Regions from separate parts of the Bacillus sp. 11B20 genome, predicted to be linked through region 1. Evidence: predicted binding sites of a transcription regulator. Region 1 holds the regulator's gene; each other region holds the start of a gene.

Region 1 (3,284 bases):
TCAAACAGCAGTACAGCTCGGGCTTCCTTTTAATGAATTTCGCACGGCATCATCACTTGCTCACGCGCTGGACCGCATGACTGAATTTTCTCCAATATAAAAACCAGGCCGATGAGAGGCCTGGTTTTTTATTTAGATGACAGCGTCAATTTGTGTGACTTTCCAATCTTTTTGTACTTTTTCGTACGTAACAGTTCGTTTTACTTTGCGTCCATCAAGTGTTGGGACAGTAAATTCATATGTGCGGACTGTTTGTTTCTTAGAAACAAGTTTAGGTGTGGCTTTTTCCCAATTGAGCATGTTATCTCCGTCACCGACTGGAACAGCCATTTTGCCTTTATGAACAATAAACTGATAATCTTTTAAACCATGTTTGATGGCATCTTGAGTGAACACTTGAGATAGGTAGCTGTTTAATTTTTTCTTTGTATCAAATGTTTTAGAAAGATAGTTGTATGTCATATCTTTATAGGTAAATGATTTTAATTTGTAATTAGAATGTTCTTTAATTTTGTAGCCTGACATTGCACTCCAAAAGTGTTCTCTTGCATCAAGGGCAATATGTAACGCTTCTTTATTTGTCAAAGCGGCTGATTTCTTGGAAGCGGCCAATGTTGTAGTTTGTAATGAGATCATAAGCATAATAGCAGTTAATAAAACAAATAATTTTTTCAAGGCAATTGCCTCCTTTTCTCAATGAAAACTTCTTATGTTACAAATGTTACAATAATTACAGTGATATTACAAGTATTAAATCTAAATGTTTTTTTATTTCTTTTGTTTCTAATTATATAACGTTTGAGGGAGACAAAAAGTTTTCATTTTTTTTATTTTTCTTCTTAATGATTATTTAACCGTTCTAAAGAAGAACGAAACGTCTTTTGGAAAAATTTCTATTTAGACGTTTAACACACTTTTTTATTTATGACATATACTGTCGTGATGAATGTCTAAAGAAAGTGGTGTTTATTATGTATCATCCGTATGAAGGTGTGTGGAATGGGTACTCATATGATAGGCAGATGCAAGGATTTCCATCTGTTGGTATTCCTCAAGGTGGAGGGTTTCCTGGGTTTCCGATCGGAGGAGGTACTTGGCCAGGGCAAGGTTCAGGCGGACAATCTGCACCGCCGGCACCGCCGCAGCATATCATTTCGCAGTATCAACAAGCACTCTCGCAGCCACAGAGTATGCAGTCGCTTATATCTGGGCACGGTGTTGGCGGAGGTCATCAAACTGTACAATTTGCAGCGGGATGTAATAGAAGATGGACAATTGTGTTTTTGAGAAACGGTCAAGTATTTTTAATGTTCGTTCTTTCCTCACAGCCTTTTGGCCGAACAACTGGTTTTATATGGCCGAACTTTACATTTGGTTCCTTCCCAAGTTCAAGTATTCTTGCCTATTCTTGTGCATAAGAAAAAGCCGGTTCTCATCAGCAGCTGATGAAATACCGGCTTTTTTTAATGAATATTTCGAAATACGCCAATCACTTTACCTAGTATACTCACATTCTGTAAAATAATCGGTTCCATTGATGGGTTCTCTGGCTGTAATCTAAAGTGTGTATCTTCTTTATAAAAGCGTTTGACTGTCGCTTCATCTTCCTCTGTCATGGCGACCACAATATCACCATTGTTAGCGGTGCTTTGCTGACGCACGATGACATAGTCCTTGTCCAAAATACCTGCATCAATCATACTTTCTCCCATAATTTCAAGCATAAACACTTGTTCATCTGGTGCTGCAAAAGTCTCTGGAAGGGGGAAGTATTCTTCTACATTTTCAACAGCAGTGATAGGAAGGCCGGCCGTTACTTTTCCGATGACTGGAACGTTCATTACAGCACTCTTTGGAATATTCATTTCCTCTTCATCTAGTACTTCGATCGCTCTAGGTTTTGTCGGGTCTCTTCTAATTAAGCCCTTTGTTTCTAGTCTAGCTAAATGTCCATGGACCGTTGAACTGGATGCTAGACCGACAGCTTCTCCAATTTCACGGACGGATGGGGGATAACCCTTGCTTTTTACTTCATCTTTGATGAATTTCAGGATATCGAGTTGTCTTTTTGATAGCTTCGTCATCTTTTGCACCTCAAAACGTCAATTTTAAAGAAATTATAGCATGTTTTTCCTAACAGTACAAACATAGGTTCGAAAAAAACGTTTGACAGAAACGTTTGTTCGTATTTATAATGAGTGACAGAAAGAGCGAACACATATTCTATTAGGAGAGATGACATTATGAGGTTAAAAGAATCTATTATTTTTATTGGGGTATTCTCATTCATCGTTGGCACATTTCTCTCACTTATTGCAGTCACAAGCCATAATGATACAAATCAGTATGTTAAAATAGAGGTTCAATCAGGTGATACTCTTTGGGGGTTAGCTGATCAAGTAAACGACAGCAAATCAATCGACAAAAATGCATTTATTGATTGGGTTACCGAACACAATGATCTTGCTTCAACTGAAATCCAGCCTGGCGACATTCTTGTTATACCCGTCAAAAAAGAGCATCCAGTCGTATATCAGCTTGCAACAGTACAGTAGAAAGGTCGATTTTAGACATGAACGCAATCATTTATGCGAGAGTAAGCACTGTCAAAGAAGAGCAGGAAACCTCGTTGAAAAGACAAGAAGAAGAACTGCTGGCGTTAGCTGCCATGCACAAGATGAATGTGGTCAAAGTCATCAAAGAAAAAGCAAGTGGATATGATTTAGATCGTGATGGTGTGTTTGAAATGCTTGCTGCACTGAAGGAAGAGTCAATCGATGCCGTTTTGATCCAGGATGAAACTCGTCTTGGAAGAGGACAAGCAAAAATTGCACTTCTTCATTGTTTATTTAAAGAGAACGTAAAGGTATACAGCGTGTTTCATAGAGGAGAGCTTGAGCTTTCAGAAGCAGATGAAATGGTCATTGAGATTGTAGGAGTCGTCGAAGAATACCAACGGAAAATTCATAACCTGAAAATCAAGCGGGGAATGAAAAGGGCAGTTGAGCGCGGATATCAGCCTGAACTGAATTTAAGGCAGCAGGACCATGCACCTGGCCGTGAGCGTATTGAAGTGCCGATTTCAGAAATTGTTCGATTAAGAAAAAACAATATGACATTCGCCGAAATTGCCGCCACTCTTCAGGCATTAGGTTTTGACATTTCAAAAGCAACGGTGCATAGAAGGTATCAAGAATATGAAAAAGACCTTACCACCTAAAGCGTGATTTGTTGTCAAAATGATTGATATTTAGTAGTATGTAGAGAAAATGCTTTAAAGGAGT
Region 2 (3,284 bases), on a different contig from region 1:
ATTTGCAGCTCTTTCGCCCCAAGTGTTTTTTCAATCGAAAAGTTCTCTTTATCTACAATAAACGTGTCTGGTGTCACAAGACCGGAGACAATTGCTTCTCCCAAGCCGTAGCTTGCGGTCAGCATCATTTCATTTGTTTTTCCAGATATGGGATTCTCACTAAAGATGACACCGGAGACGTCAGAATGGACCAATCCTTGAACGACAACGGCCATAAGCGGAATCTCTTCTTCGTTTTCATTCATCTCTTCCTTATAGTCTACGACTCTCGCTGCAAAATAAGAAGACCAGCATTCTTTGACAGCTAGTAAAAATTCTTCATTTGATTTGATATTTAAATAGGTCTCGTACTGTCCTGCAAATGAGGCCCCTTCGAGATCTTCAGCAACAGCAGAGGAGCGGACTGCAACTGAGGGATAAGTCTTCCGCAATGATTGAAAGGACGAAAGCAGCTCTGCTTCCATTTGTGAAGGAAACGATGCTTCTTTGATTTTTTGAGAAAGATTTTGTTCTGCTGGCTGCAGATTGTGATATGAAAGAAAGCTTTCAAAGCTGTTGGTTTTAATAATAAATCCATCTGGGACTGGCAGGCCGTGATTGTTTAATTTGATTAAATTTAGGCCTTTTGCCCCTGCGAGTGATGCGGATTCTTCAGCCGCATGAAATAAAACTGAATACATGGGAATGCCCCCTTATCCAAATAGCCAATGGTTTGTATGTTTCTCTATTTTTTAAAATGATAGTGCGCACTATCATTTTAATCATAGGATTGATTGGATGTTATTGTCAAAGACAGAAAGACCTATCTTTACAAAGGGGACAATCTCACTAATTTCCTTCTATTTCTAAAACAAAAGTCTACGAATATGAAGAAAAACGGCGAAATTGAAAACTGTGAATTGTTCAATATGCCAATCTTTACTATAATCAAGGAAGTAGACCATGAAGAGGGAGGGTTTTTGTGATTACAAAAGCCATATTTGCACTAGTTTTTCCTTTCCTGCTCGTTATTTTATTTTCAAAGGTTACTTATAATCATTACGTAGGCATTGCGTTAACAGCAGCGCTTTTATTTGCTTCGTATATGAAAGGCTATACAGAAACCTACTTTATTGTGGGATTAGATATTATTTCTTTAGTAGCTGGGGCTTTGTTTATGGCTAAAAAAGAAATCGAAAAGAGAGAAAAAGCTGAAAAACAACAATGATGTTATCTCAATGCTGAAAGCTGACATGTTTTAAACAAGAGCTGTGCTTACGATTTCTAGTAAGCACAGCTTTCTTTTTCTGCTCATCGAATATCTCACTCCAAAATGTTCCATACTGAAAGGAAGGTTTTCTTAAGAGGGTTATTTGCCAAGGGAGAGAGGGTATGACTGTATTGGAAATAAAAATCAAGTGAGAGCCGAACTTTAGTTCGTATTTTTGTGTTCTTTTATGATAATATATTCATTAGATAGATTTCGTAACGAAACGGAGGCTTTGATGTGAGTGACCGCTTTGAATTAGTTTCTAACTATCAGCCCCAAGGAGATCAGCCAAAGGCGATTGAAAAGCTTGTTGAGGGGATCCATCAGGGGAAACAGCATCAAACGCTGTTAGGTGCTACAGGTACGGGAAAGACCTTTACTGTCTCCAACCTGATCAAAGAAGTGAACAAACCGACTCTTGTCATTGCGCATAATAAGACACTTGCCGGTCAGTTATACAGCGAATTCAAGGAATTTTTCCCGAATAATGCTGTTGAATATTTTGTGAGTTACTATGATTATTATCAGCCAGAGGCATATGTACCTCAGACCGATACATTTATTGAGAAGGATGCCAGTATCAATGATGAGATTGATAAGCTGAGACACTCGGCTACGTCCTCGTTATTTGAGAGAAGGGATGTCATCATCATTGCCAGTGTGTCCTGTATTTATGGCTTAGGTTCGCCAGAGGAATATAGAGAGCTTGTGCTGTCTTTGCGCACTGAAATGGAGATTGAACGCAATCAGCTCCTTCGTAAGCTGGTGGATATTCAGTATTCTCGTAATGATATAGATTTTCAGCGCGGAACCTTCCGAGTCAGAGGAGACGTCGTTGAGATTTTTCCTGCTTCACGAGATGAGCATTGTATCAGAGTGGAGTTTTTCGGTGATGAAATTGAACGTATTCGTGAAGTGGATGCGTTGACTGGAGAAATACTTGGTGATCGTGATCATGTGGCCATTTTCCCAGCATCTCACTTCGTCACAAGAGAAGAAAAAATGGAAAAAGCCATTATCAATATTGAACAAGAGCTAGAAGAACAGCTCGAAAAGCTTCGCGAAAATGGAAAATTACTTGAGGCGCAACGCCTTGAGCAGCGGACAAGATATGACCTTGAGATGATGAGAGAGATGGGCTTTTGTTCAGGAATCGAGAATTATTCAAGACATCTGACCTTGCGTCCTCCTGGTTCAACACCTTACACACTGCTTGATTATTTCCCAGATGACTTTATGATTGTTGTCGATGAATCGCATGTGACGATTCCGCAAATCCGTGCCATGTACAACGGGGACCAAGCGAGAAAGCAAGTGTTGGTTGATCACGGATTCCGCCTTCCATCAGCACTTGATAACAGACCGCTCACCTTTAATGAGTTTGAAAAGCATATCAATCATATCGTGCATGTATCAGCAACGCCTGGTCCATACGAGCTTGAGAAAACGCCTGAGGTTGTGGAACAAATTATCCGTCCAACAGGATTACTTGATCCAATTATTGAAGTGCGCCCAATTGAAGGACAAATTGATGACTTAATTGGAGAAATTCATGCACGAATTGAGAAAAATGAGCGTGTGCTCGTGACCACATTGACGAAGAAAATGTCTGAGGATCTTACTGATTACTTAAAAGAAATCGGAATCAAGGTAAATTACCTGCATTCAGAAATTAAGACCCTTGAGCGGATTGAGATTATCCGTGATCTGCGTCTCGGTAAATATGATGTGCTTGTTGGAATCAACCTTCTTCGTGAAGGACTGGATATTCCAGAGGTGTCGCTCGTGGCCATTTTAGATGCGGATAAAGAAGGCTTTTTGCGCTCTGAAAGATCCCTCATCCAGACGATTGGCCGTGCAGCGAGAAATGCAGAAGGCCGGGTCATTATGTATGCAGACAATATGACGAAATCGATGGACATTGCGATTCAAGAAACGAAGCGAAGACGAGAACAGCAAGAAGCATATAACGAGAAATTTGGGATTACCCCACAAACGATCCATAAGAAAATTCGAGATGTTATTAAGGCAACAA
Region 3 (3,284 bases), 710 kb from region 1:
TTCGTCTTCATTTCCCTGCCCCTTGGCTGATTGGCAGCATGTTAGGAGTTGCTGCTCTTCAAGTAGGTGCAGGTGCGCTCATAGGTCATGATTTGATTCCTTATTGGCCAGCACAAGCGAATATCGCATCACAGGTATTTCTAGGTGCAACCATCGGTTCAAAAATGAATAAACAGATGTTTGTCGGACTAAAAAACACGTTAATTGTAGCTGTCGTCAGCTCAGCTGGATTGATTGCTGCAACGGTTCTCAGTTCAATTGCCATTGCTGAGGTCACAGGGATTTCTGTCATTACAGCCATTCTTGCCTTTTCGCCTGGCGGTATTGCAGAAATGGCAACAACAGCAGTTACACTCCATGAGGACTCAACCTTTGTAGTAGCTGTACAAGTCGTTAGAATCATTCTTGTCATTGCTATGCTGCCACCTTTTTTTCGATTCTTACATCATGTCTGGGCAAAAAGACATCCTGAATATAAAGCCGCTAAATAAAAAAGAGAGGCGCTTTGCATGTGCAGAGCGCCTCTTTTTTATTCATCCTGATTTCTTTTGACACCAACTACTTGATCTTTTGAAATCGTTCCAAAATGCCGGCTATCAAAGCTATGTATTCGGTTATCTCCGATCACGAAGTAATGGTTTTTTTTGATTTTATCATGTCCTGTGATGGCTTTTAGCTGAAAATCCCCTGTCAGGACATTCCCCATTTTATGTTTTTTCTGCTCTTTTAAATAGGGTTCTTTCCATTTTGCACCATCCACAAATAACTGATCATCGACATACTTGATCGATTCTCCCGGGAGTCCAATGACCCGTTTGATCAAAATTTGATTTTTTGGTCCGTGAAATAACACATAATCAAACCGGCTAATTTTCGTGAGTTTTGGCGAGAACTTGTTGATTAATAATTCTGTTCCATCTGTAAATGTGGGGTCCATACTAACCCCTTCTACTTTATACTTCACAAACATGAAATTCTTTACCTGGAACAATAAGACGATGCATGTAATAATCATCAACCATAACAATGGCTTCTTTTTCATTAAGAGCCTCCTTTGTCCTCACGCTTGCTCATTCGAATGTTCAACCTATTTTCTACTCTCTTTCCAACATACCATAATAAAACGATAACTAGAACCGCAAAAACACTTCTTAACGGATTCTTTACTAAAGCAGAAAGGTCATAACCAATAAAACTAATGATAAAGAGCATAACACACTTACCAGCTAAAGCAGCTAATGAAAATTGCCACATGCTAATTCTTGATAAGCCTGCGACCACATTGACGGCTGCAGAAGGTGTAAAAGGAAAGCAGAGTAAAATAAATAACGGACCAAATCCCCGTTTCTCTACCCAAAGCATTAATTTCTTAATAGAAGGGTGTCTGCTGATAAAGTTCAGCATTCTCATCTGTCCAAATTTTCTGATCAGTAAAAAGACAAGAATAGAACCTGCACTTGCACCGATCCAGGTTAATAAAAAGCCTTCCCAAAGGCCGAATGCATTTGCATTTGCCACCGCAAACGCCACGAGTGGTAAAAAAGGAAGAAATGCTTCAATCAGGGGAAGCAATATAGCGACAATTGGTCCAAAGGCCTTGTAGCTTTCAAAAAATGATGTGATATTTTCATGAGTAAATAGAGAAAGAAATGATGTCAACTTGTTTGACTCCTTCAAGGTTTGTCTACATTTCATTTTACATGGAAAACATAAAAATATACAAATAAATCCCACTCGCCCCCCTTGAGATTTTTTGACTCATTCGATATAATAAATAGGAACGTTTGTTCTATTTATAAAGAAAGCAGGCTTGGACATGACGAGACTATCAAGAGTACAGCTTCAAATGATGGAACAGGCCATCTTTCTTCCTATGGTCATCTCCATCCTCAATCGTGATCTGACACACTTAAAACAACATCAAACATTTAAATTAAATGAACCATACATTCAGCTTGTGACCTCTGTGTTAAAGGAAGCACAGAAAGCACTTTATGAACTGAAGCAGCATTTACGTAAAGAAAATATGAAAGTACAGCAAATTGAACACGATGAGGGATTTACAACGTATCTATTTATCATAAATGGCTATGAAGAAAAGCATAAATACTTTAATCCGCGTATACGTCACCGGGTAGAGGAACTGCTGACTCGATATTTTCTCCCACAAACAAATGAACTATAGGCTGAAATGCGGCGCGTTACACATGCAAAAAAGCCTGCCGCGACGGCAGGCTCCTACTTATTTATGATAATTCAAGCTGTTTTCTCAGCTCTGTTCTGACTTCGTTTAATCCTGGTCCATCTAACTCAAAATAATACACATTCCCAGGCTGATAATCATGACCCTTTAGCTGAATGGTATCTACTGATTTCAATGAGCTCAGTAATGGAAAAAGACCGATGAACTGTTTCATGGAAAGATTTGTTGAGACATTATCACCAAGCGTATCAATGATGTTGTCGTATGACGGGATCGAAGAAATCGATTTAGATTTTTCAAAGATGGCTTGAAGTGCTTCCATTTGGCGCTTTCCGCGCATGAGATCACTGTCTGCTTTTCTCGTTCTCACAAAGGCTAAAGCTTCTTCGCCATTCAGTCTATGAGTGCCTGTCTGCACTTGAACTTTTCCTTTTGAATCCTTTTCCATCTGTTTTACGATGCTTTCATCTTCAATCGTTACATCAATTCCGTTTAGCTCATCCACAATGTCTTGAAATGCCTTAAAGTTCCCTGAAATCACATAGTCTACAGGAATGTTCAACAAGTTTTCGACCGTTTTGACTGACAAATCTGCACTTCCAAACGCATGGGCGTGAGCAATTTTATCATATCCTCTTCCCGGTATATCCACATAAGAATCACGAGGAATACTGAGAAGCTTAATGGTTTTGTCTGTTCGGTTCACCGCCGCCAGTAAGACCGCATCACTTCTTGCTTCGTCTACCGTTTCACCTGGACGGCTGTCAATTCCAAGCAGCAGCACCGAAAAGCTGTCTTTTCCTGGATCAAACGCTTTTACACGCTTTTGCGAGGTGTCTCCTCTTTCTAATGATACTTGCGCCTTATTCGACGCTTTTGAAATTTTATAATATGCGTATCCAGTCACGGACACTGCCATCACCATGACAAATGCCATGATAAACAGCACGGCTTTTACCCAAGGCCTTAGTCTTCTTTTTGATCTTGTTTTTTCCTTCATCCTTTCCGAACCCTCACTCTATCTTAGTCTATCAATGTAGGTCCCACTATAACATATTTTGATGAAAGTTTCCTTCATACA

What was found. The regulator LexA, encoded in region 1, represses DNA repair genes until DNA is damaged. The targets are predictions, from matches to a motif close to CGAACATATGTTCG.
Region 2: the regulator LexA is predicted to act here: its motif matches at 1,406-1,419, upstream of uvrB (excinuclease ABC subunit UvrB).
Region 3: the regulator LexA is predicted to act here: its motif matches at 1,778-1,791, upstream of ACN6NB_RS05010 (YhjD family protein).

What each region holds. Positions count from the first base shown of each region.
Region 1 is NZ_JBLZWZ010000007.1:863,773-867,056, forward strand. Features, by position in the region: gene ACN6NB_RS08595 (STAS domain-containing protein) at 1-100, shown strand, start outside; gene ACN6NB_RS08600 (IseA DL-endopeptidase inhibitor family protein) at 133-675, opposite strand; gene ACN6NB_RS08605 (hypothetical protein) at 972-1,418, shown strand; gene lexA (transcriptional repressor LexA) at 1,464-2,084, opposite strand; gene yneA (cell division suppressor protein YneA) at 2,244-2,555, shown strand; gene ACN6NB_RS08620 (YneB family resolvase-like protein) at 2,573-3,220, shown strand.
Region 2 is NZ_JBLZWZ010000009.1:438,484-441,767, reverse strand. Features, by position in the region: gene ACN6NB_RS16570 (PEP/pyruvate-binding domain-containing protein) at 1-680, opposite strand, end outside; gene ACN6NB_RS16565 (CsbA family protein) at 962-1,207, shown strand; gene uvrB (excinuclease ABC subunit UvrB) at 1,487-3,284, shown strand, end outside.
Region 3 is NZ_JBLZWZ010000007.1:157,322-160,605, reverse strand. Features, by position in the region: gene ACN6NB_RS05025 (AbrB family transcriptional regulator) at 1-491, shown strand, start outside; gene lepB (signal peptidase I) at 530-1,042, opposite strand; gene ACN6NB_RS05015 (TVP38/TMEM64 family protein) at 1,042-1,659, opposite strand; gene ACN6NB_RS05010 (YhjD family protein) at 1,817-2,185, shown strand; gene ACN6NB_RS05005 (LCP family protein) at 2,247-3,203, opposite strand.